DNA from 4 places in the Kitasatospora sp. NPDC001119 genome. Region 1 is predicted to be linked to each of the others. Evidence: riboswitches for the same ligand, from Rfam matches in the RefSeq annotation. Region 1 holds a riboswitch; each other region holds the start of a gene.
What was found. A riboswitch is a leader RNA that binds a small molecule or an ion and turns the genes downstream of it on or off. The one in region 1 is predicted to bind cyclic di-AMP.

Region 1 (7,603 bases):
GGCGGTTCGCTCATCGGTGTGGTATTCTTGCGGTGAGAAGGCTGCGGGGCGTCATCTGAAAGGCGCTCAATTGACCCAGCCTACCCCACTCCGCCGACGTCCGGCGTGACCTCGGCTGTTACTCTTGCGAAGCGTGAGCGCGAAGCCCCAGATCCCCAATGTCCTGGCCTCCCGGTACGCCTCGGCGACCCTGGCCCAGCTGTGGTCCCCCGAGCACAAGGTGGTCCTCGAGCGCCACCTGTGGCTCGCCGTCCTGAAGGCCCAGCAGGACCTCGGCGTCGAGGTTCCGGCGACCGCCGTCGCCGACTACGAGCGGGTGATCGACCAGGTCGACCTCGGCTCGATCGCCGCCCGTGAGCGGGTCACCCGCCACGACGTGAAGGCCCGGATCGAGGAGTTCAGCGAGCTCGCCGGGCACGAGCAGATCCACAAGGGAATGACCTCCCGGGACCTGACCGAGAACGTCGAGCAGCTGCAGATCCGCCAGTCCCTGGAGCACGTGCGGGACCGCACGGTGGCCGTGCTGGTGCGCCTGGCCAAGCTGTCCGCCCAGCACGCCGAGCTGGTCATGGCCGGCCGCTCGCACAACGTGGCCGCGCAGGCCACCACCCTGGGCAAGCGGTTCGCGTCGATCACCGACGAGCTGCTGGTCGCCTTCCGCCGCCTGGAGGAGCTGATCGCCCGCTACCCGCTGCGCGGGATCAAGGGCCCGGTCGGCACCGCCCAGGACATGCTCGACCTCCTCGGTGGCGACACCGACAAGCTGGCCGAGCTGGAGCGCCGGGTCGCCGGGCACCTCGGCTTCGAGAACGTGCTGACCAGCGTCGGCCAGGTCTACCCGCGCTCGCTGGACTTCGAGGTGCTCACCGCCCTCGTCCAGCTGGCCGCCGCGCCGTCCAGCCTGGCCAAGACCATCCGCCTGATGGCCGGCCACGAGCTGGTCACGGAGGGCTTCAAGGAGGGCCAGGTCGGCTCCTCCGCGATGCCCCACAAGATGAACACCCGCTCCTGCGAGCGCGTCAACGGCCTGGCCGTCATCCTGCGCGGCTACGCCTCGATGACCGGCGAGCTGGCCGGCGACCAGTGGAACGAGGGCGACGTCTCCTGCTCGGTGGTGCGCCGGGTCGCGCTGCCGGACGCGTTCTTCGCCTTCGACGGCCTGCTGGAGACCTTCCTGACCGTCCTCGACGAGTTCGGCGCCTTCCCCGCCGTGATCGAGGCCGAGCTGGACCGCTACCTGCCGTTCCTCGCCACCACCAAGGTGCTGATGGGCGCGGTGCGCGCGGGCGTCGGCCGGGAGACCGGGCACGAGGTCATCAAGGAGCACGCCGTCGCCTCCGCGCTGGCGATGCGCGCGGGCGCCCGGGAGAACGAGCTGCTGGACCGGCTGGCCGCCGACGAGCGGATCCCGCTGGACCGGGCCGCGCTGGACGCGCTGCTCGCCGACCGGCTGTCCTTCACCGGCGCGGCCGGCGCCCAGGTCGCCGAGGTGGTCCGCCAGGTGGAGGCCGTCGCGGCCGCCTACCCGGAGGCCGCCAAGTACGCGCCCGGCGACATCCTCTGACGTCTCGTCAGCCCTGAGCCGAGGGCCCCGCCGCCGGACCGGTGGCGGGGCCCTCGCGCGTCGTGGGGACGTGGCCCGGGTCCAGCGGCGGGGTGGTGGTGCCGCACGGCCAGTCGCAGTTCGGCTCGGCCACCTGCTGGTCGTCGGCGGCGAGCACGTTGCCCCGTACGGTCGCGAGGGCGATCAGCCCGCCGGCGGCCAGCAGGCCCGCGCAGATCAGCATCGCGGTGTGGAAGGCGGAGTCGACCGAGGAGGGCACCCGGTAGGCGTCGCCGCTCAGCCCGGCCAGCGCCGGGAGGGCGGCGACCGCGAGCAGGCCGGCCGCGCGGGCGGCGGCGTTGTTGACCCCGCTGGCGATGCCCGCGTGCCGGACCTCGACGGCGGCCAGCACGGTCGCCGTCAGCGGTGCGACCAGCAGCGTCATGCCGCAGCCCATCACCGTGACGGAGGGCAGCACGTCCACCCAGTAGGAGGAGTCCGGGCCGACGCGCAGCATCAGCAGCACCCCGGCGGCGCACAGCAGGGGGCCGACGGTCAGCGGGATGCGCGGGCCGATCCGCTTGCCGAGGCGCCCGGCGCGCGCGGACAGCAGCAGCATCAGCACGGTGATCGGCACCAGCGCGAAGCCCGAGACCAGCGGCGAGAAGCCGGACACGATCTGGAGCTGCACCACCAGCAGGAAGAAGACGCCGCTGAACGCCGCGTACACGCACAGGGTGACCAGGTTCACGGCGGTGAACAGCCGGGAGGAGAACAGTCCGAGCGGCAGCATCGGATCGGGCGCGCGGCGCTCGACCGCCACGAAGGCGACGCCGAGCGCCACTCCGAGCACCCCGCTGACCCAGACGGCGGGGGACAGGCCCTCGCCGGCCGCCGTCAGCGCGTAGGTGATCGCGCCGAGGGCGAGGGCGGCGAGCACGGCGCCGAGGACGTCGAAGCGGCCGGAGGCGCCCTCGTCCCGGCTCTCCGGCACCGACCGGGTGGTGACCGCGATCACGGCGGCGGCGAGCGGCAGGTTCAGCAGGAAGATCCAGCGCCAGCCGGGGCCGTCCACCAGCCAGCCGCCGAGGAAGGGGCCGACCGCCGCCGACACCCCGCCGAGGCCGGACCAGAGCCCGACCGCCGCCGAGCGGTCGTCAGGGTGGAAGACGGCCTGGAGCATGGCGAGCGAGCCGGGGGTGAGCAGCGCCCCGCCGATGCCCTGGACGGCGCGGGCGGCGATCAGCACGTGGATGTTCGGCGCGGCGGCGCAGGCCGCGGAGGCGACGGCGAACCAGACCACGCCGATCAGGAAGACCTTGCGCCGCCCGTAGCGGTCGCCGAGCGCGCCGCCGAGCAGGATCAGGCCCGCCAGGGTGAGCAGATAGGCGTTCAGGGTCCATTGCAGGGACGCGAGGGAAGCGCCGAGGTCGGCGCCGATCCGGGGCAGCGCGACGTTCACCACGGTGCCGTCCAGCATCGCCATGCTGGAGCCGAGCACCGTCGCCATTAGTACCCAGCGACCCTGCGCGGTGCCCAGGCGCAGGGTGCCGGCCTCGGAGGTGGCCACGGGCGAATCCTGCGCTGCCGAGGCGCACGTGACAAGGGTCACCGGTGGGTGTGTTGGCGGCTGGCGGTGCGTGAGCGGACGGGTGCGCGGCGTGGCCGATCTCGGCGCAGGGTCGTGGATCAGTGGCGGGGGGTGAATGGGTTGTGTACGCACCGTGGGCTCGGGCCTGCGGAGGGTCACTGGGACAGGGGGGATCGTTGCCGTTTCAAGAGATCGACATTGCTTCACCCGAACGGATGGGTTTTAGTTCAGCGACCGCCCGGCCAGTCCGGACGGATCCGCCGGGTGGAACGCCGAGTCCTGCCGCTGCCCGGTGGTTCGAAACGAACTCTGTACGGCAGGAGCGGGGGACCCACAGGTAAGTCGCCGGACCGGAGTTCGCGCCTCAGGGCGCGGGCGTCCAGGACCGGCTTGGGGTGAAGCCGCGCAAGCGGCCGGGCAACTCCAGCCCGAACCCGACAGCTCACCTCGCAGGCGTCGGAGAGGAAAATTCCATGCCTGCACAGGCTCGTCGTATCGCCCTGCCCCGCGCCGCCCGCATCGGCATCGCCACCGCCGTCACCGGTGTGTCCTTCGCCCTCCCGCTCGTCACCGCGATGAGCGCCCAGGCCCACACCCCGGCCGCTCCGGCCGCCGCCTCCACCGAGGCCAAGCAGGCCACGCAGGCCGCCGCTCCGGCCGCCCAGGCCGCGCAGGAGAGCTACCGCGTCGTCAGCGGTGACACCCTGTCCAAGATCGCCGACGCCAAGAACGTCGAGGGCGGCTGGCACGCGCTGTACGAGCAGAACCGCTCGGTCGTCGGCGCCAACCCGAACCTGATCTTCCCGGGCCAGCAGCTCGCGCTGTCCGGCCACGCCGCCGCGCCGGCCGCCGACGCCGCCCCGGCGAAGCCCGCCGCTCCGGCCAAGCCCGCCAAGCCGTCCGCTCCGGCGACCCAGGCCGCCAAGCCGCAGGCCCAGGTCCAGGTGCAGACCGAGGCCGCCAAGCCCTCCGCGCAGCTCGAGACCCAGCTCCAGGTCGCCGTTCCGGCCCAGGCCGTGACCGCCACTCCGGTCGCCGCCGCCACCTCCGGCTTCGTCGCCCCGCTGGCCGGCCCGCGGCTCGGCACCGCCTACGGCGTGGCCGGCTCGATGTGGGCCTCCGGTCACCACACCGGCCAGGACTTCGTCGCCTCCACCGGCACCCCGCTGCGCGCCGTCGCCAACGGTGTCGTGGTCAAGGCCGGCAACGGCGGCGCCTACGGCAACGAGGTCGAGATCAGGCTCGCCGACGGCCACTACGCCGAGTACGCGCACCTCTCCTCGATCGGTGTGAGGATCGGTCAGACCGTCACCGCCGGCCAGCAGATCGGCCTCTCCGGCGCCACCGGCAACGTGACCGGCCCGCACCTGCACTTCGAGATCCGCAACGGCTCGGAGTACGGCTCGGACATCAACCCGGTCGCCTACCTGCGCGCGCACGGCGTCGCGCTCTGACCCCGAGAGCTCCGGGGTACCAGGAACCACCGCCGCTGCGGGCGAACCGATCGCCCGGGATGGTCATGTCGGGTGACCGCTCGACCGGGTGATCGCCGCACGGCGGACATGGGCGCGGGACACGCCCAGGCCGGCCCGGCCGCATGAGGACCTCCTCGTGCGGCCGGGCCGGTCGCTTTCGTTCCCGGGCCCGCCCGGGGTGTTCGATCGATCGAACGAAGCGTCAACTCCGGTGTCCCACAGGGTGGTCGCCGGGATCTCCGGGCGCCTCCGGGGCGCCATGCTGGCGGACGGTCAGTGCCCGGCCGGTCCGGCGGTCGGGCGGGCCGGGAGGCGAGGAGGCCGGATGGCGGTCCGCAGCGGGGGCGTGGCGGGGGAGACGGCCGGGCGGGAGCGGCCCGGGGCGGGCGGGGTCGACCGGCTGAAGGCGGACTCGGTCGGCCTGGTCGGCGTGGTGTTCATGGCGCTCGCCACCGCCGCCCCGATCACCGCGATGACCGGCAACCTGCCGATCATCGTCGGTCAGGGCAACGGCGCGGGCGCGCCCGCCGCGTACATCGTGGCGACCGTGGTGCTGACGGTGTTCTCGGTCGGCTACGTGGCGATGGCCCGGCACATCACCGCGGCCGGCGCGTTCTACGGCTACGTCTCGCACGGGCTGGGGCGGGTGGCGGGGATGGCCTCGGGGCTGCTCGCGGTGCTCGCGTACGTCGTCACCGAGGCCGCGGCCCTCGGCTTCTTCGCGTACTCGCTGCGCGGGCTGGTCCGTTCGCAGCTGGGGGTGGACGTCGGCTGGGGCTGGTACGCGCTGTTCGGGGCGGCGGTGATCGGGGTGATGGGCTGGTTCGACCTGCACCTGACGGCCAGGGTGCTCGGGGTCGCGCTGGTGCTGGAGATCGGCGTCCTGTCGGCGGTCTCACTGGCGGTGCTGCTCTCCGGCGGCGGGCCGGACGGTCTCGCGGCCGGGACCCTGAACCCGCTGAACGCGCTGAAGGGGGTGGGGAGTTCGGGCACCTCGGCGGCCGGGCTCGGACTGTTCTTCGCGTTCTGGTCCTGGGTGGGCTTCGAGTCCACCGCGATGTACGGCGAGGAGTCCCGCGACCCGAAGCGGGTGGTGCCGCGGGCCACGCTGATCTCCGTGATCGGGGTCGGGCTGCTCTACGTCTTCGTGTCCTGGATGATCGTGTCCGGCAACGGCGTCGAGCGGGCGGTCGCGGTGGCGGGCGGCGCGGTGCCGGGCAAGGACGGCAACAGCCTGTTCTTCGACCAGCTCGCCGCGCACTTGGGGGCCTGGGCGGTGAAGGTCTTCCAATGGCTGGTCGTCACCGGCTCGTTCGCCTGCGCGATGGCCTTCCACCAGTGCGCGGCCCGGTACCTGTACGCGATCGGGCGGGAGGGGCTGCTGCACCCGGCGCTCGGCCGCACCCATCCGCGGCACGGCTCGCCGCATGTCGCCTCGGTCACACAGTCGGTCATCGCGGTGGGGCTGGTGGCGGGGTTCCTGGCGGCCGGCATGGACCCGTACGCGCACCTGTACACGCTGCTGGCGCTGCTCGGGACGATGGCGATCCTGGTCGTGCAGACGCTCTGCTCCTTCGCCGTGGTCGGGTACTTCCACGTGCGCGGACGGCACCCGGAGACGGCGCACTGGTTCCGGACGCTGGCCGCGCCGCTGGCGGGCGGGGTGGCGATGGCCGGGGTGGTGGTGCTGCTGGTGCTCAACCGGGACGCCGCGGCGGGGGAGGCGGCGCACACGCTGCTGTTCCGGCTGATCCCGTACCTGGTGATCGGGGTGTTCGCGGGCGGGGTCGGGCTGGCGCTCGCGGTGCGCCGGTGGCGGCCCGGGCTGTACGCGCGGATCGGGCGGGTGGTGCTGGAGGACGCGGTCGAGCGGTGACCGGGCCGGGCCGCGGTGGCCGACGGGCCCGGGCGTTCGCGCCGGGCGGGCCCGGGTTCAGCGCCGGTGGACCGGCAGGCCGTACTGGGCGGCGGCCAGCAGCTCGTGCATCCGGTGGCCGAAGTCGTCGGTGTCCCGGGCGGGTTCGGGGAAGACCAGGCGGACGTCGCGGTGGCCGTGCGAGTGGTCCAGGCGCAGCACCAGGCCGTGGCGGTCCAGGGCGAGCGGGCGGACCTCCGGGGCGTGGGCGAGCACGGCCGGGTCGAGCAGCCGGGTGAGGACGTCGAGCGCCTCGGCGTGGTCGTCGGCGAGGTGGGTGAGCAGCATGGCCTCGTACCGGGCCAGCGGGTCGGGGGTGGCCAGGGCGAGGTCGGCGGCGGTGATCGCGCCGGTGGCGTACGGGGTGGCGAGGACGGCGTGGGCGACGTCCACCCGCAGGTGCACGCCGAGGCCGTCGTCGGTGAGGTGGGCCGGCCGCAGTCGGCCGGCCAGGGTGAGGCGGGCGCGGACGCGGTCGCGGACGGCGACGGGGGCGATGTCGGTGACGTCGAGGACGACGGCGAGGCCCTCGGCGGCGCCGACGGCGGCCGTGGTCAGCGGGTCGTCCAGGGCGGCGCGCAGCCGCAGCCGGGAGCCGTGCACGGAGACCTGGGTGTCCAGGTGGTGGTGCTCGCCCAGGGCGCGGACGGTGAGCGAGGAGGTCGTGCTGAGCAGGCTGTGGATCCGGTCGGCGGTGCTGGGCTCGGGGACCTCGGTGTCGCCGGTGGGCAGGCTCATGGACGGACCTCCAGTTAGTTAGGTGAGCCTAACCTAATGTGCGGCTGGGGGTGTGGCAAGCAGGCGGTGGGGCGAGCGGGCGGGCCCGGGCAGGCGGAAGGGCCCGGACGCGCGGGTGGCGTCCGGGCCCTTCCGTCGGGCGGGGCCGGGTCAGCCGATGACGGCCTGGGCGTCGATCTCGACCAGCATCGGCTCCTGCGGCAGCTCGACGAAGACGGTGGTACGGCACGGCTTCACGCCGCCGGGCTTGATGTTCTCGTCGATGAACTCGGCGTAGACCTCGTTCATCAGCGGGAAGTCGGCGCGCTTGGTGAGGTAGACGCGGAACATCACCACGTCCT
Region 2 (7,603 bases), on a different contig from region 1:
CGGACGAGCGTGTGGATGTGGTGTTTCCCCGTGCGGGCGCCGACCGGCGCGGGTGGGAGCAGGAGGTCGGCGGGGTCGACTTCCTGTGCTTGTGCGGGCGTGGTGGGGGACGGCAGGAGGGGGCAGGGGAGGCCAGCGGGGCGGTGGCTTCCCGCGCTGCCCTGGACGGCGTCCGTCGTGGCTGGTTGCGGCTCTGGCTCACTGGCCGCCGGACGACCGTGTGGATGTGGTGTTTCCCTGGGCGGGCGCCGACCGGCGCGGGGCGTGGTGCGGGGGAGTGGGAAGTCGGCTGGGTCGACTTCCTGTGCTCGCGTGGGTGCGTGGGGGCCTCGGGGATGGTGGTCTGGCCGGTTTGGGGAAGTGGGAAGTCGGCCGGGTCGACTTCCTGTGCTCGTGCGGGCGGGGTGGGGACAGCGGGGTGGCGGCTTCCCGGCCCGGCCCGGCCCGGGGTGGGGGTGCGGGGGTAGGTTCGGGGGGTGACGACGAATGCTGTGCCGACGGAGACTCCGGGCGCGAAGTTGATCCTGCTGACCACCACCCATCGGGTGGCTCCCGGCCTGCTGGCGTGGCCGGCGTGGGAGGCGTTGCGGTCGGCGGGGCGGGTGCTGGTGGGGGACGAGGGGCATCCGCAGGTGGCGGCGGTGCGGCAGGCCGGGGTGGTCGTGGAGGCGGTGCCGGCCGGGTCGGCGCCCGCGTTGGCGCGGCTGCTGACGGGGCAGCCCGCGGGGGCCGGGCCGACGGTGTGGCTGGGCAGCCCGGACGGGGACCCGGGGCTGACCGACGCGCTGGCGCGGCTGGCGGTGGAGCACGCCGGCGAGGTGCCGGAGATCGAGGTGCTGCCCGGCTCGTACGACCTGCCGGGGTCGCGGCTGCTGGACCTGGTGACGGTGATGGACCGGCTGCGCTCCCCGGGCGGTTGCCCCTGGGACGCCGAGCAGACGCACGAGAGCCTGGTGAAGTACCTGGTCGAGGAGGCGTACGAGCTGGTCGAGGCGATCGAGGCGGGGGACCGGGAGACGCTGCGCGAGGAGCTGGGCGACGTCCTGTTCCAGGTGTTCTTCCACTCCCGGATCGCCGAGGACCACCCGACCGAGCCGTTCACCGTCGACGACGTGGCCGGGGACATCGTCGAGAAGCTGATGTACCGGCACCCGCACGTGTTCGGGAACGTGGAGGTCGAGGGCGCCACCGAGGCGGAGGCGAACTGGGAGCAGCTGAAGGCGGCCGAGAAGGCGGACCGCGAGTCGGTGCTGGACGGCGTGCCGGCCGGGCTGCCCTCACTGGCGTACGCGGCGAAGCTGGTGTCGCGGGTGCGCCGGGCGGGTTTCACGGGGGTGCCGGACGAGGCGTACGGGCTGCCGGCCGAGCTGACGGCCGATTCGGCGGGCCGGCTGCTGCTCGCGGTGGTGCAGCGGGCGCACGACGCGGGGGTGGACGTGGACGCCGCGCTGCGGTCGGCCGCGCGCGGTTACCGGGACGCGGTGCGCGCGGCCGAGGGCCTCGGTCCGGTCGGGGAGTAGGCGCTCAGGCCGCCGTGGCGGTGCGCTCGGGGCGCCGCTGCGGCGGGACGAGTTCGCCGATGGCCTCGCCGACGAGGAGGACGAGTTCGGCGAGCCGCTCCAGGTCGAGGTGGTCGGGCAGGTCCGCCAGCGAGATGATCCGCTCGCCGTCGGGGCCGGCCACGGCGAACAGGTCGATCGGCCCGAGGTGCTTCTCGGCGGTGTCCACGAGGGCGGCGACGTCGCTGGGGCGGCGGATGTCGCCGCAGACGCCGACGACGGGGCAGCCCGGCCGGTCGAGTTCGGCGGCGAGGTCCTCGGCGATGCCGGCGTACTGGTCGGCGATGAGCATTCCGGCGGTGCCGGCGGCGGCGAACCGGCGGGCGAGGCCCGCGCCCGACCCGCCGTCGAGGACCGCGATGACGACGACTGACCCGCTGACCCGCATGGTCTGCTCCTCCCTGTGGGCGACACCGCACCGGCGCCCACGCGTACTGCGGAGGATCGTAGGCACGTCCTGACCCTCCGCAACAGGGATTACCCCTCAGGTGACCAGGCTCACGCCCGCCCCGCGGCCAAGAGTCGGCCAAGAGCTGTCCACGGACCGGCCACGGACCGGCCACGGAGTGTTGGCGCGCCCGACGCGTCCGGTCGCGGAAGCGCGGCGGAGGAGTGGCGGGGAAGCGGCGCCCCGCCGGAGGGAGGGCGGGCCCGTCGCACCGGATACGGTCGGTCCATGCCAGCTCAGCCCGTCCCCGCCCGGCCCGCCGCCCCGTCGTCCGACGCCCCCGCCCCGCAGCTGTTCACCTGGGAGTTCGCCGCCGACCCGTACCCCGCCTACGCCTGGTTGCGCGAGCACTCCCCGGTGCACCGCACCACCCTGCCGAGCGGGGTGGAGGCCTGGCTGGTGACCAGGTACGCGGACGCCCGGCAGGCGCTCGCGGACAGCCGGCTGTCGAAGAACCCGGCGCACCACAGCGGGCAGGCGCACCGCACCGGCCGGGTGGGCATCCCGGGGGAGCGGCAAGCGGACCTGATGACCCACCTGCTGAACATCGACCCGCCGGACCACACCCGGTTGCGCCGGCTGGTGTCGAAGGCGTTCACCCCGCGCCGGGTGGCCGAGTTCGAGCCGCGGGTGCAGCAGCTCACCGACCGGCTGATCGACGGCTTCGCGCAGCGCGGTTCGGCGGACCTGATCCACGAGTTCGCGTTCCCGCTCCCCATCTACGCGATCTGCGACATGCTCGGGGTGCCGGCCGAGGACCAGGACGACTTCCGCGACTGGGCCGGGATGATGATCCGCCACGGCGGGGGCCAACGCGGCGGCGTGGGGCGGGCGGTGAAGCGGATGCGGGCGTACCTGCTGGAGCTGATCCACCGCAAGCGGGCGGACCTCGGGGACGACCTGATCTCGGGCCTGATCCGGGCCGGCGACCACGGTGAGCACCTGACCGAGAACGAGGCCGCGGCGATGGCCTTCATCCTCCTGTTCGCGGGTTTCGAGACCACCGTGAACCTGATCGGCAACGGCACCTACGCGCTGCTGCGCAATCCGGAGCAGCGCCGGCTGCTGCAGGAGTCGGTGGTGCGCGGGGAGAGCGCGCTGCTGGAGACCGGGATCGAGGAACTCCTGCGCTACGACGGGCCGGTGGAGCTGGCGACCTGGCGGTTCGCGACCCGTCCGCTGACCATCGGCGGGGTGGACATCCCGGTCGGTGACCCGGTGCTGGTGGTGCTGGCCGCGGCGGACCGCGACCCGGCCCGGTTCGCGGCGGAGAACACCCTGGACCTGGCCCGGAAGGACAACCCCCATCTGGGCTTCGGGCACGGCATCCACTACTGCATCGGCGCTCCGCTGGCGCGCCTCGAAGGGCGTGCCGCGCTGGCCACGCTGCTTTCCCGGCTGCCCGATCTGCGGCTCGCGGAAAGCCCGGAGAATCTGCGCTGGCGGGGTGGTCTGATCATGCGTGGCCTGCGCGAACTCCCGGTGGAATTCAGCCCGGAGAGCCGTTCCCCGCACGCCCCTCCGCACCCCGTTCCGGATGCCTCTTCGACGCCTCCGACCTGCTGAGATCACGCTGACGGGAGGTCGCCGATCGCCCGCCGACGGGGGTGTGAACACCCATCAATCCGGACATAACGCCGCTGTTGGTAGGCGATCGGACACGGGCCGTAATTGTTGTGTGATATCGGTGATATGAGCTTGTGATTGGTCTGATGATCTGTCTACTCTCCCTGGAGTTCGCAGCTGCGGACCTCGTACGCGGAACGCCGAATCCTGCCCGCCGCGTCACGGGAAACCGACCAGAACCCTGGGCAGGGGCGGGGGAACCAGGTTTGTTGCCGTCTCCCCACGGCTTGGGGTGAAGCCGCCCGAGCGGAATCGTTTCCGCTTACGGCGGCCGGGCCACCTCCCGGTCCGAACCCGACAGCTCACCTCGCAGGCGTACGGAGAGGGACCTCTTCATGCTGTTCGTTGGAACTGGCCGTCACCGTCGTCGCACCCAGGCCGAGAAGGCCATCGCCGTCGCCGGTGTGGCCGGCGTCGGACTCGCGATGCCGCTCCTCACCGCCACCGGCGCCTCCGCCGCCCCGGCCTCCACCTGGGACTCCGTCGCCCAGTGCGAGAGCGGCGGCAACTGGAGCATCAACACCGGCAACGGCTTCTACGGCGGCCTCCAGTTCACGTCCAGCACCTGGAAGGCGTACGGCGGCACCGCCTACGCGGCGCAGGCCAACCAGGCCAGCAAGGCCCAGCAGATCTCGGTCGCCGAGAAGGTGCTGGCCTCGCAGGGTCCGGGCGCCTGGCCGGTCTGCTCCCAGAAGGCCGGTCTGACCAAGGGCGGTGCCCCGGCCTCGGTCGACACCTCCTCGGACGCCAAGCCGCAGTCCGCCCCCAAGCAGCAGGCCCCGAAGTCCGCCGCCAAGCCGGCCGAGAAGCCGGTCGCGCAGAAGCCCGCCGCCCAGAAGCCGGCCCAGAAGCCCGCCGCGCAGCCGGTCCAGCAGGTCGCCCCGCAGCCGCAGGCCCCGGGCTTCTCCGGCAAGGCCGGCTGGGACGCCGACGCCAAGGTGTACTGGTACCAGAACAACGGCGGCTGGTACTGGACCAGCCACCAGAGCGTCTACCAGCAGTACGCAGGCCAGGCCGCCGCCCAGCCGCAGTACGCCCCGCGCGCCGCGCAGCAGGCCCCGCAGGCCGCCGGCCACGACTACACCGTCCGTGCCGGTGACACCCTGTCGACCATCGCCGCCGCCCAGGGCGTGTCCGGCGGCTGGAGCGCGCTGTACGAGCAGAACCACTCCACCGTCGGCGGCGACCCGAACCTGATCATGCCCGGCCAGGTGCTGCACCTCGGCTGAGCCGCCCCGCCCGACGCCGGGACCGCCCGCGGCCGGCAGTACCCCGAGACCGGGGTGCCCGCCGGGGGCGCCCGCAGCCGCGCCGGAGCGCTCGACACCGACGCCGCTCCACCCCGCCGTCCGAAGGGGGCCGGTCCTACCGGTCCCCTTCGTCCGCATTCGCCCGCTCCGGTGGGACAAGCTGGGACAAGCAGGTGAACTACCGGTGGGTAGCAGGGCCACACGGTGAGACGGGACCGAGGCCGACGCGGCCACGGCAGCCCGGGCGGTTAGGCTCTGGTCGTAACGACTCCGCAATCGTCCTGCTGGCAGCACCACCGTCAGACCGGACCCTGCTCTCGCAAGGAGATGCCTCGTGCCGTCCATCGATGTCGTCGTAGCCCGTGAGATCCTCGACTCCCGCGGCAACCCCACGGTCGAGGTCGAGGTCGGCCTCGACGACGGCAGCACGGGTCGTGCCGCTGTCCCGTCGGGTGCCTCCACCGGTGCCTTCGAGGCGCTGGAGCTGCGCGACGGCGACAAGAACCGCTACTTCGGCAAGGGCGTCGAGAAGGCCGTCCTGGCCGTCATCGAGCAGATCGGCCCGGAGCTGGTCGGCTACGACGCCACCGAGCAGCGCCTGATCGACCAGGCCATGCTGGACCTGGACGCCACCCCGGACAAGTCCTCGCTCGGCGCCAACGCCATCCTGGGCGTCTCGCTGGCCGTCGCGCACGCCGCCTCCGAGGCCAGCGACCTGCCGCTGTTCCGCTACCTGGGCGGCCCGAACGCGCACGTCCTGCCGGTCCCGATGATGAACATCCTCAACGGCGGGTCGCACGCGGACTCCAACGTCGACATCCAGGAGTTCATGATCGCCCCGATCGGCGCGGAGTCCTTCTCCGAGGCCGTCCGCTGGGGCGTCGAGGTCTACCACACGCTCAAGGGCGTGCTGAAGGAGCGCGGCCTGTCCACCGGTCTGGGCGACGAGGGCGGCTTCGCCCCGAACCTGGACTCCAACCGCGAGGCCCTGGACCTCATCGTCGAGGCCATCGAGAAGGCCGGCTACGTGCCCGGCCGTGACGTCGCGCTGGCCCTGGACGTCGCCTCCTCCGAGTTCTACGAGGACGGCGCCTACCGGTTCGAGGGCAAGGACCTCACCGCCGCCGAGCTCATCGAGTACTACGCCGAGCTGGTCGCCGCCTACCCGCTGGTCTCCATCGAGGACCCGCTGGACGAGTCGGACTGGGCCGGCTGGAAGGCCATGACCGACAAGCTGGGCGACAAGGTCCAGCTGGTCGGCGACGACCTGTTCGTCACCAACCCGGCCCGTCTGGCCCGCGGCATCGAGACCGGCACCGCCAACGCGCTGCTGGTGAAGGTGAACCAGATCGGTTCGCTGACCGAGACCCTGGACGCCGTCGAGCTGGCCCAGCGCAACGGCTACCGCTGCATGATGTCGCACCGCTCCGGTGAGACCGAGGACGTCACCATCGCCGACCTGGCCGTCGCCACCAACTGCGGCCAGATCAAGACCGGTGCCCCGGCCCGCTCCGAGCGCGTCGCCAAGTACAACCAGCTGCTGCGCATCGAGGAGATCCTCGACGACGCCGCCGAGTACGCCGGCCGCGGCGCCTTCCCGCGCTTCCGCCACGAGGGCTGAGCGCTCCCGGTAGCGCACGCCTGACCGGTGCCCCGCCGTTCACCCCGTAGGGTGGACGGCGGGGCACCGTCGCGACCAGGAGGGGATACGGGAGATGGCTGGCTGGAGGATCCCGGGCTTGGCGGCCCGGCCCCGGTTCACGAGCCGGGCGACCGTCCTCGTCCTGGTGCTCTGCTCGCTGGTGGCGATCCTCGCCTACCCGACGCGGCAGTTCATCTCCCAGCGCGCCGAGATCTCCGCCCAGCGGGCGAAGGCCGACCACGCGCGCCAGCAGGTCGAGCAGCTGCGCCGGGAGAAGGCCCGCTGGCAGGACCCGGAGTACGTCAAGGCGCAGGCCCGCGCCCGGCTGCACTACGCGGTGCCGGGGGAGACCCCGTACATCGTGGTGGACCCGGCCGGTCAGGCCTCCGCCAGGACCTCCTCGTCCGCGGGCGGGGCCGCCTCCGGGCCGAACGCGGCGCCCGGCGGCGCCGCCGGCCAGGCGAAGGCCGCCAAGCCCTGGTACGCCAGCATCTGGGACTCGGTGGACGCCGCCGACACCGCCGCGGCGGCCCCCGCCACCCCCCTTCCCCTCCCACCGTCCCCCGTTGGAGACACCTCCCCCCATGACCACTGAGAACCACCCCACCGTCTCCGACGCCGACGTCGCGGCCATCGCCGCCCAGCTCGGCCGGGTGCCGCGCGGCCTGCGCGGCGTGGCGCACCGCTGCCCCTGCGGCAACCCGGACGTCGTGGAGACGGCTCCCCGGCTGCCGGACGGCACGCCGTTCCCCACGCTCTACTACCTGACCTGCCCCAAGGCCGCCTCGCTGATCGGCACCCTGGAGGCGGAGGGCGTGATGAAGGACCAGAGCGCCCGGCTCGCCGAGGACCCGGAGCTGGCCGCCGCCTACCAGAAGGCGCACGAGGACTACATCGCCCGGCGCGACGCGATCGAGGTGCTGGAGGGCTTCCCGAGCGCCGGCGGCATGCCGGACCGGGTGAAGTGCCTGCACGTGCTGGTCGGCCACTCGCTGGCGGCCGGCGAGGGCGTCAACCCGCTCGGCGACGAGGCGATCGGCATGCTGGAGGACTGGTGGGCCAAGGGCCCGTGCGTCTC
Region 3 (7,603 bases), on a different contig from region 1:
CGGGCTCGCCCGCGGGCTGCTCTCGTACTACTTCGACGGCAAACGGCTGCTGATGCAGTCCGCGACGCACCGGATGATGCACCAGTCGCTGGCCTGCGCCTTGGCCGAACTGGCACCCGGTTCCTCGCCGAACGCCCGGCTGGCCCGGGCGATCGACACCGTGCTGGGGCTGGCGCTGGACCACCCCCGGGTGATGCGCTCGCACCTGGCACTGATCCTCGACCCGGACACCGGCGCCTTCGTCCAGGACCCGGAGCAGCAGCAGCTCGGGGCCCTGCTCCAGGGGCTGCTGCTCGACTGGGGCGCGCCCGACCCGGTCGCCGAGCACGCCGTCCTGCGCAGTGCGCTGATGGGCGGCTGCATCGGGGTGCTGCTGCCGGGCGCCGAGATCCCGCTGGCGCCGATCCGGGCCGACCTCTTCCGCCGCTACGACCTGGCCTGGGAGCTGGGCCGCCCGCCGCAACCGTCCCCGCCGGAACGCGAGAGGCCGCCGGCCCGCGACTGACGGCGGGTGGGCGGCCTGGCGGACCGACTGCCGGGGGCCTCGCGAGGGAGGGATCTCACAGGCCCCGGACGGCAGCGGCTCAGCGTTCCTTCAGGATCGAGGCGAGCAGGTCTATCGTGCGCTCCGGCGTGAGACTGTCCACGCAGAGCCGCTCCATGACCTGGATGTAGGCGTCGACGTCGTCGCGCTTGTCCAGGTAGAGCGCGCTGGTGAGCTGCTCCAGGTAGACCACGTCCGCGAGGTCCTGCTCCGGGAAGCGCAGGATCGTGAACGCCCCGGACTCGCCCGCGTGCGCGCCGAACCGGAACGGCATGACCTGGATCACCACGTTGGCCTGCTCGGCGACGTCGATCAGGTACTGCACCTGACCGCGCATCACCTGGGGCCCGCCGACCGGCCGGCGCAGCGCGGCCTCGTCGATGACCGCCCACAGGCGCGGGCTGGCCCCCTCGGTCAGCAGTTTCTGACGGCGCAGCCGGAGGCTGACCCGCCGTTCGACCTCCTCCTCGCTGATGACCGGCCGACTCTGGCCGAAAACCGCCCGTGCGTACTCCTCGGACTGCAGCAGTCCGGGGATGAACTGCACCTCGTAGGTGCGGATGAGCTGGGCGGCCTCCTCCAGGCCGACGTAGGTCTGGAACCAGCCCGGCAGCACGTCGTTGAAGCTGTGCCACCAGCCGGACTTGTTGGCCTCGCGGACGAGGCCGAGCAGGGCTTCCCGCTCGATGCCGTCGTCCACGCCGTACAGGCTGAGCAGGTCGGCGACGTCGCGCTCCTTGAAGCTGACGCGGCCGAGTTCCATGCGGCTGATCTTGGACTCGGAGGCCCGGATCGCGTAGCCCGCGTCCTCGCGGGTGATGCCGCGCGCCTCACGCAGGCGGCGCAGCTGCGAGCCGAGGAGGATCCGGCGGACCATCGAGCCGCCGCCCGGCTGAACTGTGGTCATGCGGTCGAAACCTCCACCTAGGGCAAACAGCGCACAGTCTGCCATCAGTTGAGCGCTCACGGTGCCGATACTGACGGATGTTCCTATCAGTTCTGCACTCCACGCACCAGGATGCACGTGCATTCGGCGCTTGCATATGCCAATAGTGCGACTGCACGTGAATCGACTCTTGCATCTGCAGTGAGCGCACACCACCATGGTGCACGTGCACCTGCACATCCCTGGCAATCCCGCGGGCTCCGCGTCGACCCCACGCGCGACTCCGTGCACCGACCCGACGGCGTCCCCCGCGTCATCGGGCGTTCGAGTGCGCGCGCGCCTGGTCGAGGGGGCGGCCGAGCGGCCGAGCGAGTCGGAGGTGACCGGCATGACCCCGGCGGGTCCAGCCGTGTCCGCCCCCTTATGGGAGGAGCTCTTCATGAGCACCGGTACGGCTTTGGCGGTTGACCCCCATGTGGTCACCTGTACGCTCGCTCCTCGCTTCGAAGCCGTCAGAACCGCGCGGGACTTCGCTCGGAGCACGCTCCAGCTCTGGGGCCTGACGGAACTGTTCGACGACGTCGCGCTGGTGGCCTCGGAACTCGTGACCAACGCGCTCCGGCATGCGATCGGCGCACGGCCCGACCCGTCGGGCGGCGCCCTGGGCGAGTACGACTTTCCCATGAAGCCGACCGCGGACGGCCGGCTGCCGATCCGAATAAGCCTGGTGCACCGCGCACCCCAGGTGGTCTGCGCGGTGAGCGATCCGAGCAGCACCGGCCCGGTCGCCCGGGAGGCCGACTTCGTCGCCGAATCGGGCCGCGGGCTGCACCTGGTGGAGTCGTTCAGCCGCTCCTGGGGCTGGCACCCGCTGGGCAGCGGCAAGGTGGTCTGGGCGATGTTCGAGGCCGAGTCGGTCGGCGGTTCCCCGCTGGACGGACACCCCGGGCTCGGCGGCCGCTCACCGCTCGACGGTCCCGTCGACGTCGGCGGACGGCATCGGCGCTCGGCCTAGGACGGGCCCCGCGCTCCGAGCGGGTCCTGTACTCCCAGCGGGCCCCGTGCTCCGAGCGGGCCCGGCGTTCCGGACGAGCCCTGACCCCGGGACAGGCCCTGCGCTCCGGAGGAGCCCTGCCTTCGGGACGGACCCCGCGCCGGACGGCGCGCGGCCGGTCGACGGACACCCCGGGAGGACCGCACCCCGGGCGCTTCCAGCAGGCCCCGTCGAGAGCCTCCGGCACCACGGAACCGCGAGCGGCTCAGCGCGGCCGGGCGGGCCGGGCGGCCGGACGGATGCGGGAGAGACCTCCGGAGCGAAGACATCCGGAGGAGACAAAGACAAAGGCCGTCGTGGTGTCGGCACCCACGACGGCCCCCCGATGATGGAGCACGGCGGCCGGTCAGACCGCCAGGTGGTCGAACTCCCCGTCCTTCGCCCCCAGCAGCAGGGCGGAGATCTCGGCCCGGGTGTAGATGAGGGCGGGGCCGTCCGGGAACCGCGAGTTGCGCATCGCCACATCGCCGCCCGGCAGGGCCGCGAACTCGACGCAGTTGCCCTGGGAGTTGCTGTGCCGGCTCTTCTGCCAGACCACCCCCTGGAGATCGGCGGCGGCCATCCCGTTGTAGGTGTCGTACGAGCCGTGCGTGTCCTGCGAGTCGTGCATAGAAATCTCCCGAAGAGCTCCGGAGTTGTCGTCCAGCGCGGCGCCCCCGGCACCGCCGAAACGAACGGACCGGCCCCGTACCGGTCCGGCACAACGCCTCACTTGACGTGATGATAGCCGCAGTGCACGTGCATCAGCACGGGACATTGCAGGTGCACGAGGCCTTTTACCCGCAGCCGCGAACTCTTCACGGGCCCTTCCCCTGACGGTACGTAAACGGACATAGCCGATGAATCGTCGAGCCCGCGATAACCGGCCGTGAGCACCTCCCCGCTGAATGTTGATCTTCGAATGCCGGGAGTCGCCCGCCCGTGACCCTCCGTCAATCCGGGCTCATGCTGTGAGACATCTCACGCGCCCCGGGTGCAACGCCCGCCCCCTCGGATCGCGTCGGGACAAGCACCGGCCACCATGCGGGGGTTGGGCGAAGAATGTCCGGATTGTAGGCAAAGCGCCCGGACCGGCGCCGGAGACGCACCGGGTCCGTACCGCGAGCACGCGAAACCCGTACGGCAGCCGACTGCAAGCCGGACGGGCCGATGTCCTACGATCTCCGGCATGAGCACCGCAGCCATTCCGGGCGCGCCACTGCCCGTCCGTACTCCAGGCTCCCGTGCGCGGGGGCGCCACCGTCGTCCCGAGCGCCCCGAGATCCCGGCCGGCGCCCCGGCCCTGGTGCTCGCCGTGCCCGCGACCGCCGGGCCCGAGTCCCGCTCGGTCGTCGAGGAGCTGCTCTCGATCGTCCGCACCGAGCAGAACGGCGTCCAGACGGCCGTCGGCTACCTCCCCGGTGACGGTGCGGCGGGCGCGAGCGGCGAGGACCGCACCGTGGCCGAGCTGCTGGCCCTGGCCGCCGAGGCCGGGCGGCCGATGCCCGTCCTGGTGCCGCTGGTGCCCGGCCCGCACACCTTCCTGACCGGGCTTCACGCGCTCGCCGCCGAGTACGGCGCGCCCGTCACCGACCCGCTGGGCCCGCACCCGCTGCTGGCCGAGGCCGTGCACGTCCGGCTCTCCGAGGCCGGGCTGGCCCGGGCCGACCGCGCCCGACTGTTCGCCATCGCGACCGCCGCGGACGGCGTGGTGCTGACCACCGTCGGCGGCGAGGACGCGGCCGCCGCGGCCGGCATCACCGGCGTGCTGCTGGCCGCCCGGCTGGCCGTGCCGGTCGTCGCCGCCGCGCTCGACGTGCCCGGCTCGGTGGCCGCGGCCGTCAACCACCTCAAGGACACCGGCTCGCAGCGCCCGGCGCTGGCCCCGCTGGTGATCGGCCCGGAGGCGGACTCCGAGCTGCTCGCCACCGCCGCCGAGGAGACCGGCTGCCCGTCGGCCGCGCCGCTGGGCGCCTACCCGTCGGTCGGCCAGCTGATCGCCTCCACCTACCTGGCCGCGCTGCCCACGCCGTCCCCGGAGGACCTGGCACGGGCCGAGGCGGAGGCGGCGGCCGCCGCCGAGGCCGAGGGGGTCGTGGAGGGCTCCCGTGGCGCCCACGCGGCCGCCGAGGGGCCTGGCGGACGATAAGGACACCGCGCGCGGGTTCGCGCGCACGGAAGGGCCCGGAACGCATCGCGTTCCGGGCCCTTCCGTGTACTTCCCCCACCCCGTCCGTCCCGTACGGGAGTCACCCGGCAATGAAGGGGAATGTCCGTTCTGGCGCTATTTGAAAGGAAATAGGGAGCGTGGATTCACATGCGCCGATCGCGACCGCTCCCCCACCCGCCGGAGTGCGCCACTCCGCGATTCGACGCACCGTCACGCCACTCCTGAGGCGGAGCCAGTTGTCGGCTTCCACAACAGCATTGCCTGAAAACGATCATTTACGATCATGGTGAGTGGCAATTTTGGCAGTTTCCACTAAACCGTGATGCACATCACAGTGGTTTGCAGTTTGAACTTAAGTCTGATTAACGTGCTCCCCGTTCGTGACCACACGAACCCGGTCATCCGCAACGCCGAGTCCTGCCGTCGGATGTCCTGGAAGCGCGAAAACGCACCACGGCAGGAGCGGGGGACCCACAGGTAAGTCGCCCCGGACCGCTCTCCGGAACGGTCCAGGGCTAGGGGTGAAGCCGTGCTCACCGCACGGCCGGGCAACTCCAGCCCGAATCCGACAGCTCACCTCGCAGGCGTGGGAGAGGACCACGTCTTCATGCTGCCCACCAACGGCACCCGTCTGTCCGGCCGTACCCGTCGCGTGATCGCCGCCCTCGGCGTCGCGGGCGTCGGCCTCACCGTCCCCTGCCTCACCACCGGCACCGCCTCGGCCGCCTCCGTCGCCACCTGGGACAAGGTCGCCCAGTGCGAGAGCGGCGGCAACTGGAGCATCAACACCGGCAACGGCTTCTACGGCGGCCTCCAGTTCACCTCCAGCACCTGGTCCGCCTTCGGCGGCACGGCCTACGCGGCCCGCGCCGACCTGGCCACCAAGGACCAGCAGATCGCCGTCGCCGAGAAGGTCCTCGCCTCGCAGGGCCCCGGCGCCTGGCCGGTCTGCTCGGTCCAGGCCGGGCTCACCAAGGGCGGCGCCGCGGCCGCCGTTGACACCTCGGCGGGTTCGACCGCCGCCAAGCCCGCCGCGCCCGCCCAGAGCGCCAAGCCGGCCGCTCCGGCCGCGAAGCCCAGCGCCGAGCCCGCGCAGCCCCAGACCCCCGCCGCGAAGCCCGCCGCGCCCGCCCAGGGCGACGCGCAGGCCTCCACCGACTCCGCCGCCTCCGGCAACCGGAGCGACTGGGTGCAGAAGCGCCAGCAGCAGGCCCAGGGCGGCGACTACACCGTCGTCGAGGGCGACTGGCTGTCCGCGATCGCCGACCAGCACAAGGTGCAGGGCGGCTGGCAGCGGCTGTACGACCTCAACCGCGGCACCCTGACCGAGGGTCCGGACACCATCTACCCGGGCCAGCAGCTGTCCTTCGGCGGCAACGGCCAGGCCCGGGCCGGCCAGTCCTCCGCCGGCACGTCCGGCTCGGACTTCACCTGGTTCGACCGCTCGCAGAAGTCCGGCCAGTCCGCGAACGGCGGTGCCGTGAACGCCCAGCCGACCGCGCAGCCCGAGGCCCCGGCCGCCAAGCCGTCCACCAAGCCGGCCGCGAAGCCCGCCACCAAGCCCGCTCCCCAGACGCAGACCCAGACCCAGACCCAGGCGCCGGCCGCGACCGGCAGCATGGCCGCCGCGGTCTCCTTCGCCCAGTCGAAGGTCGGTCAGGCGTACGTCTACGGCGGCACCGGCAACGGCGGCTGGGACTGCTCCGGCCTGACCCAGGCCGCGCTGCGCGCCGCGGGCGTCTCCGTCCCGCGCGTCGCCGCCGACCAGGCCGCCGCCAGCACCCACGTCTCGCTGGACAGCCTCCAGGCGGGCGACCTGCTGTTCTGGTCCAACAACGGCAAGGACTCCGGCGTCTACCACGTCGCGATCTACATCGGCAACGGCAAGTACGTCGAGGCCGCCAACCCGAGCTCGGGCGTCCGCGAGCAGAGCATCGCCAACTGGGCCCCGGACTTCGCCGGCCGGGTCTGAGGACGGCGCACGGTCCACGGCGCACGGCCGACGGACGGCCGGTAACAGCTGACGGGTAACAGATAACAGCTGACAGCTTTCAACATCTGTCAGCTGTTATCCGTCAGCTGTCGGCCGTCGTCCGAACGCTGACCGCCCACCACCCCCGGGGAGAGTCTGGTCGCTCCTCCCCGGGGGTTCCGGCGTTCCCGGGGCCCCGGCGTGCCCGACCGTTCCCGACCGCGGTTCCGCCCCGTTCCGTGGTGGATCGCCGCCCCAGCGGGCATGCTGCTGCTCTGCACCCGAGGAGGAGTCACATGGCCCAGGTCACCGTCACCCTCGACGCGAACCTCGCGATCGACGCGATGATGCTCTCCGGCACCAAGAGCCCCCAGGACGCCGTCGAACTGGTTCTGCGCGACTACCTGGCCCGCGGCCGCCGCACCGAGACCCGTACCGGCGAGGCCGCCGATGGGCACCGCCTGACCGCCGACCGCCCTACCGCCCAGGAGGGCTGACCCACCCCACGGCCCGCCACGGTCCGGCACGGCCCGCCACGGCCCGCGACGGCCGACCGCGCGCACGCCGACGGGCCCCGGAGAGCGATCGCCCTCCGGGGCCCGTCCGACGGCCGTGGCGGCCGGGGTTCAGCGCGCGCAGGCCCCGGTGGACCCGCGCATCACCAGCTCCGGCTGGAACATGAACTCGCCGCGCTGGGCGGCGTTCCCGCCGACCTCCTCCAGCAGCGCGTCCACCGCCGCCGTGGCCATCGCCTCGACCGGCTGGCGGATCGTGGTCAACGGCGGCTCGGTGAAGGCGATCAGCGGAGAGTCGTCGAAGCCGACCACCGACACGTCCTGCGGCACCGACAGCCCGCGCTGCCGCACCGCCCGGATCGCCCCGAGCGCCATCATGTCGCTCCCGCAGACGATCGCCGTGCAGCCCTTGTCGAGCAGCGCGCCGGCCGCCGCGTGCCCGCCCTCCACGCTGAACAGCGTGTGGTGGACGAGGTTCTCGGC
Region 4 (7,603 bases), on a different contig from region 1:
GTAGAGGAACCCGGCCGAGAAGCCGATCACGTGGACCAGGTACGCCACCCCGGGGCCGGCCGCGTGCACCGACCACCACTGCAGGACGAACCAGAGGCCGAGCACCAGCCAGGCCGGGAAGCGCAGCGGCAGGAAGAACAGCAGCGGGACGAGGGTGGTCACCCGGGCCCGGGGGTGGAGGCGCAGGTAGGCGCCGAGGGCGGCGGCGATCGCCCCGGAGGCCCCGATGAGCACCCGGGTGGAGTTCGGCGAGTGCGCCTCGGCGAGCGCGAAGCCGTACGTGGTCAGGCTGCCGGCGGCCAGGTAGAAGACGGCGTACCGGGCCCGGCCCAGCCGGCGTTCGACGGTGGGGCCGAAGACCTGGAGGAAGAGCAGGTTCCCGAGCAGGTGCAGCCAGCCGGCGTGCAGGAAGAGCCCGGTGAGGACGGACAGCGCCGGGCGCTTGCCCGGGGTCGGGGCGGCCGGGCAGCCGGGGACCGGGTCGGGGGCCTCGGCGAGCTGTTCGGCGGTCAGCGGCCGTCCGGCCAGCACCTCGGCCGGGACGGCGCCCCAGCGCTGCTCGTACCGCTGCTCCGCGCAGACCCGGGCCTGGCCCGTGCCGTACAGCGGGTTGAGCCCCGCGGCCGGGCCGAGCAGGAAGACCAGGGTGTTGAGGGCGATCAGGGCGTAGCTGACCACGGGGGCGGTCGCCGCCGGGCGGCCGCCCCGGGCGGCGGTGTGGTCGGGGACCGCGAGCGCCATGCGGCCAAGCATCCCTCCGGGCGCCGCAGGTGACACGGCGGTTTACGGCAGGTGGACTAGCCCGGGTGTTCAGGCAACCGGTGGTCGCGACGGTTGCCCCAGGCAATAGGCTTGGGGCGGGCATTCCCGCCTCCCGCCGCCGACGCCGGGGCTCCGGGGGGAGCGCCTGCCCCACCCAGGGACCACCCGAGAGGACCCCCGATGACCGTCCCCGCTCTGACCGCCGAGACGCGCTGGCGCTGCACCCTGTGCGGCAACCTCACCCGCTTCGACGTGACCCGCACCGCGCGGGTGACCGAGTTCCTGCACTTCGACCTGGCCGGCGAGTCCAAGGTCGAGGAGACCGAGGTGCTGAGCGAGACCGTCGAGTCGGTGCGCTGCCGCTGGTGCAACGCGGTGGACCAGGTCGAGCTGGTGGCCCGTCCGGGCGCCGAGGAGACGCAGGCCCCCGCCGACCAGGGCTGATCCCCGCCGCGGCGGCGGGGTGGGTGCGCGGCGCACCCACCCGCGCCGCACGGGACAATACAGAACAGGACGCACGGAGCGTGCCGACGGGGGCGGCCGCGGCCGTGCCCCGCTGGACCAGGATCGGAGCCGAGGACGTGGTGGACGCAGCGAAGGAGCCCGGCGCAGCCCAGGGGCTTCAGCCCGCTGCGGCCGAGGCCCCGGCCGAGGCTGCCGGGACGGCGGACGGCGCCTCCGGGTCCGCGGCGGAGCGCGCCGTCGAGAAGCTCGACCGGCCGCTGCCCGAGGGCGTGCGCCGTCGGGTGGTCGGCCTGGCCTCGGACGCGCTCGGCGGGGTGCCGCCGGCCGAGCTCCCGCAGAGCCTGCGTCAGTACGTCAAGTTCACCCCGGCGCGGCGGGCCAAGTACGCGGCCACCGCGCTGGCGGCGGCGCTGGAGGCGGAGCCGGCCTTCCGGGTGCGGATAGCGGAGCGGCTGCGTCTCGGGCAGCCGGACCTGGTGAAGGCGCTGGAGTCGGGCACCGTCCCGAGCGCGGCCGATCCGATGGACGTCGCGGCCGCCGCCTACCTGGTGCGTTCGACGGGCTGGAGCCGACTGGTGGCCGAGGCCGGCGAGGAGGCCGAGCGGGCCGGTGCCGAGGACGCGGCCGCGGAGGCGGTCCGGCTGGTGGAGAAGCTGCAGGCCGAGCTGGCCGAGGTGCGGGCCTCCGCGCGGGCGGACGCGGACCGGCAGCGGGCCGAGTCCGACGGCGTCCGCAGGGAGGCCGAGTCGCTGCGCAAGAGGGTGCGGTCGCTGGAGAGCGACACCCGCCGGGCGCAGGCCGAGACCCGCCGGGTGGCCGGCGAGCTGGACGCGCTGAAGGCGCAGGCCGCGGCCGAGCGCGGCGCGGCCGAGAGCGAGGCGCGCCGGCTCCGGCACCGGGTCCTGGAGCTGGAGAACGCGGCCGAGCAGGGCCGCCGTTCGGCCCGTGAGGGGCGCAGCGTGGAGGACATGCGGCTGCGGCTGCTGCTGGACACCGTGCTGCAGTCGGCCCAGGGGCTCCAGCGGGAGCTGGCGCTGCCGGTCGCCCAGATCCGCCCGGCGGACCTGGTGGAGGCGGTGGTGCCGGGGGCGGCCTCGCCGCACGACGTGGCCCGGCGCGGGCTGGCCGAGGACGATCCGGCGCTGCTGGACCAGCTGCTGGCGATCCCCCAGGTGCACCTGGTGGTGGACGGCTACAACGTGACCAAGACCGGCTATCCGACGCTGCCGCTGGAGCAGCAGCGGATCCGGCTGCTGGGCGGGCTGGCGATGCTGGCCCAGCGGACCCAGGCGGAGGTCACCTGCGTGTTCGACGGGCAGGACCTGGACGTCCCGGTGATCATGGCGCCACCGCGCGGGGTCCGGGTGCGGTTCAGTCGGACCGGGGAGACGGCCGATGAGCTGATCCGCCGTCTGGTGCGGGCCGAGCCGCAGGGCCGTCCGGTGGTGGTGGTGTCCACCGACCGGGAGGTCGCGGAGGGCGTGCGGAAGGCGGGCGCGCGCCCCGTGGCGTCGGTGCTGCTGCTGAACCGGCTGGCCCGGCCCTGAACCCGGGGAGGTTCGCATGATGCCTGGTCAGGTCCTGTTTCGGAGCATTGTGCGAGTCCGGTGAAGTCAGTGTGGGGACCGGAGTTCACGCCTTCGGGGGAGTGGCAAAACGGATAGATCTTCACTAGGGTCTGGCGTCAAACCTATTTTCCGGAATCTCATCCCATCAGGTGAGCCCGTTGGAAGAAGGAGCCGGTCCCTTGGCCTCCCACCGCCGTCCCAAGCAGCCGAGCCGCGCACGGATCTCCGTGCTCACCGCGGCCGCTGCGACCGCGGTCGCCCTCTCCGCCCAGGTGGCCGCGCACGCCGCGCCGCAGCCGAACAAGACGGACGTCAAGGCGCAGATCGACCAGCTCCAGGAGGAGCAGGAGCAGGCGGCCGAGAAGTACAACGGCGCCAAGGAGCGGGCCGACCAGCTGCGGAAGCAGGCCGACCAGCTGCAGGACCAGGTGGCCCGCGGCCAGGAGCAGATGACCCAGCTCCAGGGCGGCCTCGCCGAGGTGGCGGGCGAGCAGTACCGCAGCGGCGGCATCGACCCGTCCGTCCAGCTGATGCTCTCCTCGGACCCGTCCGGCTACCTGGACAAGGCCTCCACCGTCCAGCAGGCCAGCACCAGTCAGGCCGAGGCGCTCAAGGGGCTGCTGGACCAGCAGCGCCGGCTGGACCAGGAGAAGACCGAGGCGGCCGCCGTCCTCGCCTCGCTGGACACCACCACCAAGGACCTGAACCAGGCCAAGTCGGACGTCAACACCAAGCTGAAGGCCGCCCAGGACCTGCTGAACTCGCTGAGCTCCGCCGACCGCGCGGCGCTGCGGGCCCAGCAGGCGCAGGACGACCGCGCCTCGCGCGGCAGCGACCGGGTCGACCTCGGCAGCCTGCCGCCGGCCAGCGGCTACGCGGCCACGGCGCTGGCCAAGGCGATGAGCAAGCAGGGCTCGCCGTACGTGTGGGGCGCCACCGGGTCGACCACCTTCGACTGCTCGGGCCTGATGGTCTGGGCGTACGGGCAGGCGGGCGTCTCGCTGCCGCGCACCTCGCAGGAGCAGGGCCACTACGGCACCCGGATCCCCTCGCTGGACCAGGCCCAGCCGGGCGACCTGGTGATCTACGGCCCCGACATGCACCACGTCGGGATGTACATCGGCAACGGCATGGTGGTCCACGCGCCGCACACCGGTGACGTGGTGAAGGTGATGAAGGCCGACGCGATGTCGATCAACACCATCCGCCGGGTCTGACGGACCGACACGCCCGGGGGGCTCCCGCGGGGGCCTGTGAAAAGCGCCACCCCCGTTCGGGGTGGCGTTTCGGGTTTCCGGCCCTTCGACGACCACATGGTGAGAACCGATCAGCCTTGTGTGCGTCAATGGTCACCATCGGTCATTTTCACAAAGGAACTTGGGTAATCTTCTGTCTTTTTTCTGACAAGGATTTGAACCGATCACGGTTCAGTTACTAGGGTCATGCTCCGAACCACCGCACTGTCGATCGCCCAGCCAGGGTGGCGGCGGTGGTTACCGTCGAGTTCGCAAGGCAGCGGGACAGGTCGAAGCGACTGTCCGACAGGGGAGCCCAGTGGTAGGGGGCGCTGCGGAGCGGAGCCGGGGAACCACGTTCCTCCGGGGTGAATCGGCGCCAGGTCGGCCGGTGGAACGGCCGTGAGGCGTCGTAGGGCATGCTTCCGGCCCGAACCCGTCAGCTCACCCGGTAGGCGGCCGTAGGAAGAAGGAGTCCGCCTTCGTGGCGTCCCATCGTCGTCCCAAGCCCGCCGGCCGCGCCCGGGTCTCGATCCTGACCGGCGTCGCCGCCGCAGCCGTCGTCCTCTCCGCGCAGGGTGCCCACGCGGACCCGCAGCCGACCAAGGAACAGGTCAAGGGGCAGGTCGACCAGCTCAACGAGCAGGCCGAGGTCGCGACCGAGAACTACAACGCCGCCCAGGCCAAGCAGCAGGACCTGGAGAAGCAGGTCTCCGGCCTGCAGGACCAGGTGGCCCGTCAGCAGGCCCAGGTCACCGAGCTCCAGGGCGGCCTCGCCGAGATCGCCGGCGAGCAGTACCGCAACGGGGGGATATCCCCCACCGTCCAGCTGATGTTCTCCTCCAGCCCGGACAGCTTCCTCAGCCAGGCCGACGCGCTGAACCAGGCCGGCAGCACCCAGAAGGGTCAGCTGAAGGAGCTCCAGGAGCAGCAGCGCAAGCTCGACCAGGACCGCAACGAGGCCCAGGGCAAGCTCGCCGAGCTGGAGTCGACCACCCAGCAGCTGAAGGCCTCCAAGGACGAGGTCCAGGGCAAGCTGAAGGCGGCCCAGGACCTGCTCAACACGCTGACCGAGCAGGACCGCCAGGCGCTGCGCCAGGCCGAGGAGAAGGCCGCCGCCGAGGCCAAGGCCAAGGCCGACGCCGCCCAGGCCCAGCAGCAGCAGGCCGACCGCGCCTCCCGCGACAACAGCCGCGGCAGCCTCTCGGCCCCCACGACCACCGCTCCGGTGAACGTGGCCCCCGGCAGCTCGCGCGGTGCCGCCGCGCTGTCCGCCGCCGCCTCCAAGATCGGCAGCCCGTACGTCTGGGGCGCCACCGGCCCGGGCTCCTTCGACTGCTCCGGTCTGATGGTCTGGGCGTACAACCAGGCCGGCGTGTCGCTGCCGCGCACCTCGCAGGCGCAGGCCTCGGCCGGCACCCGGCTCGGGACGGACCTCTCCAAGGCCCAGCCCGGCGACCTGCTGATCTTCTACACCGACGCCCACCACGTCGGCATCTACGCCGGCAACGGCCAGGTGCTGCACGCCCCCAAGCCGGGCGCGTCGGTGCGCTACGAGGCGGTCACCAACATGCCGCTGACCGGCATCGTGCGGGTCTGATCCCCGCTCGGACGTCTCCAGGCCCGGTCTCCCCCAGGGGAGGCCGGGCCTGCGGCTTTTCCGGCGGCTCGATCTGATGTCCGATTGGGGAGTGAATATTCGGGTTGGGAGGGGTTTGGACTCGCTTGCCCGGACTCGCTAACGTCTGCCACCGGACTCCCGCTCGACGGCCGCCCGTCCCGGTGCGGCGGCGGGGGCCGCGCCGCAGGATTGGAGCCGCTGCCGCCATGCCCGTGCACCGCCGTTCCCAACTGCTCACCCGGGCGCTGGTGCTGACCGCGGCCGCCGCCACCGCGTTGGGCGCGGCCACCGGAGGCAGCGCCCAGGCGGCCCCCGCCAGCCCCGACCCGGGCGACCGTCAGGACGTCAAGACGCAGGTCGAGCAGCTGTACGACGAGGCCGAGCAGGCGTCCGAGAGGTTCAACGCCGCGCAGGAGGCCCAGCGGCGGCTCCAGGGCGAGACCACGATCCTCCAGGGCGAGATCGCCCTCGCCCAGGACCAGCTCAACGGGCTGCGCGGCGACCTGGCGATGGTGGCCGGGGCCGAGTACCGCGGCGGCGGGATGACCCAGACCGCCCAGCTCATCCTCTCGCCCGACCCGGAGGGCTACCTGGCCCGCGCCCGCACCCAGGGCCAGGCCGCCGTGCGCCAGCAGGAGACCCTGCACGAGCTGATCACCCGCCAACGCCGGCTCGACCAGCGCCGCACCGAGGCGGCCGACAAGCTCGCCGAGCTGGACCGGACCCGGCGTTCGCTCGCCGACAGCAAACAGCAGGTCCAGCAGCGGCTGGCCGGGGCGCAGAAGCTGCTGAACGGCCTGGGCGCCGTCGAGCGGGCCCGGCTGGCGGTCCAGGACGCCCGGGACGCCGAGCAGCGCGCCACCCGGGGCACCGACCGGCTGGACCTCGGCACCGCCCCGCCCGCCTCCGAGCGCGGGGCGGCCGCGCTGGCCGCCGCGGTGCGGATGATCGGCTCCCCGTACGTCTACGGGGCCACCGGCCCGCACGCGTTCGACTGCTCCGGTCTGATGTACTACAGCTGGCGGCAGGCCGGAGTGACCCTGCCGCGCACCTCGCAGGCCCAGGCGTACGCCGGGCAGCGGATCAGCCTGTCCGAAGCGCGACCGGGAGACCTGGTGATCTTCTACCGGGACATGCACCACGTCGGCATGTACGCCGGCGGCGGCGTGATCGTGCACGCCCCCCGCCCGGGCGCCAGGGTCCGCTACGAGAGCGTCACCGCCATGCCCGTCTCCGGGGTGGTCCGGCTCTGAACGCCCCGCCGTCCGGCCCCGCCGGACCCGCCGCCATACGTCGCCCCCGCCGCGTGCTGTCCCGGCGGGGCGCGCTGCTGCTCGCGGCCGGAGGGCTGGCCCAGCTGTCGCTGCCGCCGGCCGCCCCGCCGGCGCCCGCGGCGCGGCCGGCGGACCGGCGCGCCGAGGTGGCCGCCGCACTGGCGGAGCGGGCGCGCTCGGCCCCGCCCTGGGCCGGGCTGCCGGTGGCCGAGGCCGGGTACCGCAACCTGGTGCTCGGCGCCGCCGGCGGGGAGCGGGTGACCGCCGCCGCCGACCTGGCGGTGCGGATCGCCGGGTACGACGAGCACCCGGTGGTGTACCCGCGCCGGATCGGGCTGGTACGGGCCGGGGACGGCTGGCGGGTCGAGCGCGAGGAGAGCGCGTCCGGGCCGCCCGCGCCGTGGGACTTCGGGCCGCTCCGGTCCTCGCCGGGCGCCCACTGCCTGGTGGTCGGGCCGGCCGCGGGACCCGACCAGGCCGAGCTGGTCGCGGTGGGGGACCGGGCGGTGCCAGCCGTCACCGAGGTCTGGGGCGGTGCCTGGCCGGAGCGGCTGCTGCTGGAGCGGCCGGCCACCGAGGAGCAGTTCGCCCGGCTGCTGGAGGGCGACCCGGCCGGCTGGACGGGCATGGCGGCGGTCACCGTGGCCGCCCCCGGCGCGCCCTGGCACACCCCGGCGG

Region 2: linked by a shared signal. The riboswitch ahead of ACWDD9_RS42745 (transglycosylase family protein) and the one ahead of ACWDD9_RS14200 (M23 family metallopeptidase) in region 1 are both predicted to bind cyclic di-AMP.
Region 3: linked by a shared signal. The riboswitch ahead of ACWDD9_RS00085 (transglycosylase family protein) and the one ahead of ACWDD9_RS14200 (M23 family metallopeptidase) in region 1 are both predicted to bind cyclic di-AMP.
Region 4: linked by a shared signal. The riboswitch ahead of ACWDD9_RS08620 (C40 family peptidase) and the one ahead of ACWDD9_RS14200 (M23 family metallopeptidase) in region 1 are both predicted to bind cyclic di-AMP.

The regions. Positions count from the first base shown of each region.
Region 1 is NZ_JBSFKI010000009.1:222,760-230,362, reverse strand. Features, by position in the region: gene ACWDD9_RS14215 (HelD family protein) at 1-14, opposite strand, end outside; gene purB (adenylosuccinate lyase) at 134-1,564, shown strand; gene ACWDD9_RS14205 (MFS transporter) at 1,572-3,053, opposite strand; cyclic di-AMP (ydaO/yuaA leader) riboswitch at 3,468-3,605, shown strand; gene ACWDD9_RS14200 (M23 family metallopeptidase) at 3,608-4,588, shown strand; gene ACWDD9_RS14195 (APC family permease) at 4,935-6,485, shown strand; gene ACWDD9_RS14190 (DUF2470 domain-containing protein) at 6,543-7,262, opposite strand; gene ACWDD9_RS14185 (RidA family protein) at 7,413-7,603, opposite strand, start outside.
Region 2 is NZ_JBSFKI010000075.1:11,906-19,508, forward strand. Features, by position in the region: gene ACWDD9_RS42730 (MazG family protein) at 477-1,520, shown strand; gene ACWDD9_RS42735 (SDR family NAD(P)-dependent oxidoreductase) at 1,525-1,947, opposite strand; gene ACWDD9_RS42740 (cytochrome P450 family protein) at 2,236-3,573, shown strand; cyclic di-AMP (ydaO/yuaA leader) riboswitch at 3,795-3,963, shown strand; gene ACWDD9_RS42745 (transglycosylase family protein) at 3,969-4,862, shown strand; gene eno (phosphopyruvate hydratase) at 5,218-6,504, shown strand; gene ACWDD9_RS42755 (FtsB family cell division protein) at 6,623-7,120, shown strand; gene ACWDD9_RS42760 (DUF501 domain-containing protein) at 7,092-7,603, shown strand, end outside.
Region 3 is NZ_JBSFKI010000001.1:11,307-18,909, forward strand. Features, by position in the region: gene ACWDD9_RS00060 (TetR/AcrR family transcriptional regulator) at 1-505, shown strand, start outside; gene ACWDD9_RS00065 (helix-turn-helix domain-containing protein) at 585-1,451, opposite strand; gene ACWDD9_RS00070 (ATP-binding protein) at 1,870-2,445, shown strand; gene ACWDD9_RS00075 (DUF397 domain-containing protein) at 2,831-3,094, opposite strand; gene ACWDD9_RS00080 (hypothetical protein) at 3,653-4,612, shown strand; cyclic di-AMP (ydaO/yuaA leader) riboswitch at 5,063-5,233, shown strand; gene ACWDD9_RS00085 (transglycosylase family protein) at 5,220-6,605, shown strand; gene ACWDD9_RS00090 (hypothetical protein) at 6,902-7,102, shown strand; gene ACWDD9_RS00095 (LacI family DNA-binding transcriptional regulator) at 7,232-7,603, opposite strand, start outside.
Region 4 is NZ_JBSFKI010000005.1:270,227-277,829, reverse strand. Features, by position in the region: gene ACWDD9_RS08640 (rhomboid family intramembrane serine protease) at 1-741, opposite strand, end outside; gene ACWDD9_RS08635 (hypothetical protein) at 943-1,206, shown strand; gene ACWDD9_RS08630 (NYN domain-containing protein) at 1,347-2,774, shown strand; gene ACWDD9_RS08625 (C40 family peptidase) at 2,975-4,012, shown strand; cyclic di-AMP (ydaO/yuaA leader) riboswitch at 4,351-4,504, shown strand; gene ACWDD9_RS08620 (C40 family peptidase) at 4,515-5,630, shown strand; gene ACWDD9_RS08615 (C40 family peptidase) at 5,858-6,904, shown strand; gene ACWDD9_RS08610 (hypothetical protein) at 6,958-7,603, shown strand, end outside.